One region of the Brevibacterium sp. FME37 genome, then DNA from elsewhere that is predicted to be linked to it. Evidence: predicted binding sites of a transcription regulator. Region 1 holds the regulator's gene; the other holds the start of a gene.
The links. Region 1 encodes LexA, which represses DNA repair genes until DNA is damaged. Its sites were predicted from a motif close to TCGAACANNTGTTCGA; they were not measured.
Positions count from the first base shown of each region.

Region 1 (3,417 bases):
TATTCCTCGATCCAGCAGCTTCTGCCACAGCTCATGTGGTGAGGAGATGTTGCCGAACAGGACGAAGTTCGAATCACTGGGGTAGACGGTGAATCCGACGTTGCTCAGATGTGCCGAGATTCGATCGCGCGAGTCGATGAGTCGGTCGACGTTCTCCAGGAGAAGATCAGCATGTTCCAGCGCAGTGCAGGCGAGGACCTGGGTGATTTCCGAGAGATGGTACGGCAGGCGAACCAGGCGCATGACGTCAATGAGCTCCGGGGCCGCGATGGCGTAGCCCAGGCGCAGACCTGCACAGGCGAATGCCTTGCTCATCGTGCGGGACACGACCAGACGAGGGCGCCCGGCCAGGAGGGTCATCGCCGAGGCTCGTGCAGGCCTGGAGAATTCGGCGTAGGCCTCATCGACGATGACGATGCCCGAACAGTTGTCGTATGCGGCTTCGATGACGTCGAGACCGATCGAGGTGCCTGTCGGGTTGTTCGGTGTGCACAGGAAGACGATGTCGGGATCGGTTGCCGCAACTTCGGCGCCGACGGTTTCAGCATCAAGGGTGAAATCATCGTTGCGTGCTGACGACTGCCAGGTGGCACCGGTGCCGGTGGTGATCAGCGGGTGCATGGAGTAGCTGGGAGTGAATCCGAGGACCGTGCGACCCGGTCCTCCGAATGCCTGCACGACATGGGAGAGGACCTCGTTCGATCCGTTGGCCGCCCAGATCATGTTGGGGCTGAGGCCAACCGTGTGACCGGATCGGTCATTGACTCCGTGCAGGTAGGTCACCAGATGTTCGCGCAGTTCCTCGAACTCTCGGTCAGGGTAGCGGTTGAGTCCAGCGAAGTGCCCGTCGACCGCCGAGCGCATGCTCTCTACGACGGCGTCCGGGATCGGATAGGCGTTCTCGTTGACGTTCAGCTGCACCGGAACATCAAGGTGCGGAGCCCCGTAGGGCTTGAGGCCGACTAGGTCCGAACGTACTGGCAAAGACTCGTTATTTCCCACCGCATCAGTCTAGCGTTGGGGCACATCCAGGGTCTGACCCGGGTGCACCACAGGCGTGGCCAGATGGTTGATGTCGACGATGTCAGACACCACATCGCGAGTGTCTCGGTCGAGCCCGAGATCTACAGCCACAGCCCACAGCGACTCACCTTCGCCGACGACGACCGCGTCGGCGTCGATGCCGATGTCGGTGCTCTCGGCTTCTGCTCCGGCCGCGGCCGAGAACGACTGCGTGGCGACGAAGAATGCTCCGCCGACGATGACGAGAGCGCACACCATGGTCCGAAGCAGGCGCATCGCCTGGCGTCCACGAGTGGTGAAACGCAGTTCCTGGTTCTGTGCAGACATCGCTTAACCTCTTTCCTTCGTACGATTCCACCCGTAATAGGTAGAACGTCTGTTCTATTCAACATGCCAATCGAACATATGTCCAGTCCAACTCGAACATTTATGCGACAATGAGAGGGAACCAGCGTTGTTGATTGATCTGAAAGAACCATCTCAGGCGGCACTGACACGAGAATTCTCGACGTGAGGATCAAGCGGTGAGGCCAGCGAGAATAGAACGAAGGGGAACGAGCAATGGTTCAGAACAAACGAGGAAGAGGCCGTCCTCGTAATGAGGACGTCGCCAGCGAAATCGCGGCCGCCCGCCACGATGACGAAGACGTCTCGATTCCGGAAGGCTCCACTGGCGAGGGCGACTTCCGTCTGACCCCACGCCAGCGCCTGGTCCTCGAGACCATCGAACGTGCAGTCGTCACCAACGGCTATCCACCGAGCATGCGCGAGATCGGCAAAGCCGCCGGACTCGCCTCACTCTCCAGCGTGGCCCACCAACTCTCGCAGCTCGAACGCCTCGGCTATGTCCGCCGAGACCCGAAGCGCCCGCGTGCCATCGAAGTGGTCAATCCCTTCGAAGAGGAAGAGGCAGAGCGGGCTAAGTACGAAGAGCTGGCCAACAATACCGTCCAGGTTCCAGTGGTGGGTCGCATTGCCGCCGGTGGTCCGATCCTGGCCGAGCAGGAAGTCGATGACGTCTTCTCTCTGCCGACTCAGGTCGTCGGTTCCGGTGACATGTTCCTGCTCAAGGTTGTCGGTGATTCGATGATCGAAGCCGCCATCTGCCACGACGACTGGGTGGTCGTGCGCAAACAGCACACGGCTGACAACGGTCAGATCGTGGCTGCGTTGCTCGACGGTGAAGCAACGGTGAAGACCCTCAAGCGCAAGGCAGGCCACCAGTGGCTGCTCCCCCAGAACAAGGACTACGAACCCATCGATGGCACCTATGCCCAGATCATGGGTCTCGTCGTAACGGTCATTCGCCGCCTTTGACACAGCCGGCCAGGCCCCTGCCCTCGTCGGTCTGACAACCGCTCAGGCTCCACTAGCTGTGCCCCCGACCGATATCGGTCGGGGGCACAGTGCGTTTCAGTCTCCGGTCATTTCTCGGTGGCGGCCAGACGTCCCAGGCTGCTCTTCACGAGTGCCGAATCGGTCGTCGGCCACATCGATGGCATCGAGTTCACCAAGTAGCCGCCGTAGCGGGCCGAGCGCAGGCGTGAGTCGAGGACAGCCACGATTCCCCTGTCCGATGTCGACCGAATGAGGCGGCCCGCGCCCTGTGCCAGGCGCAGTGCGGCATGAGTGGCGCTGACGGCCATGAACCCGTTGACTCCCCGATCATCGGCATCTCTCGACCTGGCCTGCATCAGCGGGTCATCGGGGCGTGGGAACGGAAGCCGGTCGATGATGACGAGACGATTGGTCCGGCCCGGCACGTCCACTCCCTGCCACAGCGACATGGTGCCGAAGAGGCAGGCTTGGTCATCTGCGGTGAATTGAGAGACCAGCGACGGCAGCCCGTCATCACCTTGGAGCAGGATCGGGAAGCCCAATTTCGCCCGCAGGTGTTCGGCTGCGGCATTCGCGGCCGCGCGTGAGGAGAAGAGTCCCAGTGCACCGCCCTGGGACGCGGTGACCAGTTCCTCCAACTCGTCCAGAGCCTGTTCGCTCAGGCCGCTGCGGCCCGGACGCGGAAGGTGGGCTGCGACGTAGAGGATGCTCTGCTTGCCGTAGTCGAAGGGTGATCCGACATCGAGGCTGTCCCATTTGGGGGCGTCGGGGCCGAAGAGTCCCAATGACGCTGCGACCGCGTCGAAGTTACCACCCAGCGACAGAGTCGCCGAGGTGGCCACCACCGTCGATTCTTCGAAGATCCCTGACCTCATGGTCCCGGCAACGCTGAGCGGCGCGACGACGAGGTTCGTGGTCTCCCGTTCGCGGAAGGTGCTTCTCGACAACCACACGACATCGTTCTTGCCCGGTGCACAGAAGCGCTCGGCGAGTTCGAAGATCTCCTGGCACCGGGCCTTGGCCATCTGCCGACCGGCGTCGGACTCTTCGGTTTTG
Region 1 is NZ_JABUYE010000011.1:39,992-43,408, forward strand. Features, by position in the region: gene INT29_RS13270 (histidinol-phosphate transaminase) at 1-1,002, opposite strand, end outside; gene INT29_RS13275 (LysM peptidoglycan-binding domain-containing protein) at 1,012-1,350, opposite strand; gene lexA (transcriptional repressor LexA) at 1,585-2,340, shown strand; gene INT29_RS13285 (ATP-dependent DNA helicase) at 2,448-3,417, opposite strand, start outside.

Region 2 (3,417 bases), on a different contig from region 1:
GCCACCAAGGTCTTCAACCTCATCGACGCGCTTGAAGACAGCGACGAGGTACAGAACGTCTACTCCAATGCTGATGTCAGCGACGAGGTTCTTGCCGAACTCGATGCGTGATGGCATCGAACATGGTTACCGATGAGAATCCTCGGCGTTGATCCAGGCCTGACCCGGTGCGGGCTGGGTGTCATTGACACCCTGCCCGCCCGCAAGGTCAAAATGGTGTCAGTCGATGTGCTGCGGACACCATCCACGGATTCCGTGGACCTGCGTTTGGGCGCCCTTGCCGAGGCGTTCGACAGCTGGTTGGACACGTACCGTCCCGATGTCGTCGCCATCGAGCGCGTGTTCGCTCGCAACGATGTCTCCACGATCATGGGCACTGCACAGGTCTCGGGTCTGACGATGGGCCTTGCCGCGAGACGTGGACTGCCTGTGGCCATGCACACGCCTTCCGAGGTCAAAGCCGCCATCACCGGATCGGGACGCGCTGATAAGAAGCAGGTCACGAACATGGTGACCCGGATCCTCGAACTCGACGCGGCACCTAAGCCGGCCGATGCCGCCGACGCTCTCGCGATTGCTATCTGCCACTCATGGCGCGGGGCGCTGAGCGGACAATCGACCCCCGGAGCGAACAAAGACCTCAACGAGCGCAAGAGCGCTGGCCGCCAAGGCGCAGGTATGACGAAGGCACAGGAGCAGTGGGCCAAGGCCCTTCGCAACTCCAAATAGCGTCATAGCGGTTGTGCGTGCTGCTGGTGTTCTGCCGGTGCTCTGCTGTGCCGTGATTTTGGCACTTCGTTTCACCGTCATTCTTTTCTGTTCACCGTCATTTCGTTTCGCAATGCGAGGCAGGTGTGGCGGCTATTTTTGTTTGGAGTGCACGAGCCCGAGAATCCGGGTACCGGGAATCTGCACCCGGCTCTCGATGTAGTGGGTTGGTTGTGTGTCTCTCTGTACTCGTTGTTCTGTGTTCGCAGTTCTATTTGCCCTGGGCAGATACTGATTGGAGGCAGCTGCGATTCGAACATACTAGAAAGGGATAGAAACTATGACCGAAGAATCGAATATAGGTCTGTACAAGTGATGTTGGCGCTATTATAATGAGATTAATCACGCAACAATGTTGTTGACGAACGGACGCACAGGCGATGACTCTCACCCCCGACCAGACGCCAGGAAAGAGCGACAAACGCTCACTTGGTGCTGCTCGGCGGAAACTTGGTGCGAGCCGGCACGGATCTGACGCGGTGGCGGGGGAGTCCGTTGCCGGTCGAAACGAACCATCGGCGGCGCCGGCGACGGGATCAGAGCCGACATCGCTTCGTGAGCAGCTCGAAGCCGCTGGAATGGACCTGACTGGCAACCCCCTGGTGGGGAAGCTCGATTCGATCGCCGCGGTTCCCGTGAGGCCCCTAGAAGACTGTGATGATGAGCAGATTCCTCCCGGCGATTCTGCCGTGGTGGAGGCGCAGCTTGCTTCTCTGGGCGATGCGGAGACATTCGATTCAGATGCTGGCACGCCCACGGACGGCAGCGGCCAATCCACACCTGGAGATGGAAGTGAACCGGCTGCCACGGTTCCTCACCCACTCCTGTCCGAGACCGAATGGCGTGACCTCGACCGACTTGCTCCTGAACTGACCCGCAGCATCAGTGGTCTCACCATTCTCAAAGACGAACTGCTGAGTTTCTCACGCCCTCTGGGGCCCGATCAGGCGATGACAGTTGTCAATGGGATCGAAACCGCCACCCGCATCCTCGAGGCGATGTCGGCCGTTGCACTATCGGTCTACGACCGGTGTGGGACACCCGCCGACTACGGGGCAAAGACGACGAAGGCGCTGGTCCAGAACCGTTTCAACCTGACCGGCTATGAAGCCAACCGACGCACCGAGCTCGCCAAGAATCTTGGCAGCCGCGCATATATGACGGGCCAACCCAGAGAACCCGTCAACCCCATCGTTGCCAAGGCTCTGCACGCTGGAGTGCTTTCGGCAGGTCAGGCGACCACGATCAACGACTGCCTGTCCAAACTGCCGTTCTGGGTATCGGCCGAAACTCGCGACACAGTGGAATCAGACCTCGTGGACAAAGCGCCGCGTGTTCGGGTCTCAGATTTGAAGACGATCTTCGCCGCTATTCTGGACCGTCTCAACCCCGACGGAGAAGAGCCGAAGCTCCCGCCGGATCGTGGGCGCTGCTACGTCAACGTTCGAGCCCGCGATGACGGGACCTGGGTTCTCAGAGGACTGCTGGATCCTGTATCGGGGGGAGTCCTGAGCGGGTTGCTGACTTCGCGCATACTGCCTGGAAGCAGTTCGAAAATCGGGCAGGGTGCGCCGGGACCCGTAGAAGATCTGCAGGAACAAGGCAATGAGCGGGTAACCACGAACGACGAGGATCTCGACGAGCCCGAGTTCGATATCTTCAGAGCAGTTCTGGCCGGAGAAGTCGCGGACGCTCCACTGGCAGATCATCTGCGAAACGAGAAGTCCTCAGTCTTCGGCGTACGCGAAGACGGCACACCGATCGATACGGGTACGGGCCAAGGCACAGTGAGGAACCGAATCTACGAACGCTTCGCAACAATGATCTCCCGCGTCGAAATGGATCGGATAGGCCGTGGTTCACCATTCGCCCTGGTCGTCACAGCGAAAGCCGAAGACATCACGTCCGGAAAAGGACGCGCATCCACCGGCTGCGAAGCCGAATTTCCGCTATCAACGGCAGCCAGCGAAGGCTTGAACGGATCAGTCTTCTTCCACCTGATGTCGGACAAAGCCAAAACGATGGAAATCTCCACCGAAGGCCGATATGCCACGAACAGGCAAGTGGCAATACTGGCGGCCAGAGACCAAGGCTGCACATTCCCCGGATGCGACGCACCGCCGGGATGGTGCGATGCTCACCACATCGTGCCCTGGGCCAATGAAGGCAAAACTGATATAAACAACCTCACATTGGCATGCGGGCTGCACCACCACCTGATCGACAAATCAGACTGGTATGCCCGAATGCTCCACGACGGCCGTCCCGCTTGGATTCCGCCGCCCAGCATCGACGTGGAACGGCGCCCGATCCTGCATTCCAGGTTCGTCGCGCAGGCGATCATCGATGGACTCTCCGGCGGGGAAGGATTCCCGTCCCAATAGTTGGCTGATGATGCCTTCAACGCTGTCTGCAACAGGGCGGTGCCTTGATATCGTCGGTATGTCGAGGCCGGTTCCGGAAGACCAACTGATAGCCTGGATTCGTACAAGTGTTCCCACACGAAAGGCAGGCCGTGATCAGTTTCCTCAGCGGTACGGTCCATCGCATCGCAGCTGACCACCTCGTCATTCTCACCTACGGTGTCGGACGCAAGGTCAACGTCACGCCGGACACCCTTTCAAACACTCGCCATGGTGCGAACATCGA
Region 2 is NZ_JABUYE010000001.1:211,072-214,488, forward strand. Features, by position in the region: gene INT29_RS00910 (YebC/PmpR family DNA-binding transcriptional regulator) at 1-111, shown strand, start outside; gene ruvC (crossover junction endodeoxyribonuclease RuvC) at 133-729, shown strand; gene INT29_RS00920 (HNH endonuclease signature motif containing protein) at 1,149-3,152, shown strand; gene ruvA (Holliday junction branch migration protein RuvA) at 3,284-3,417, shown strand, end outside.
Region 2: a site for LexA is predicted at 1,061-1,076, ahead of INT29_RS00920 (HNH endonuclease signature motif containing protein). Genes of this name have one in related genera too.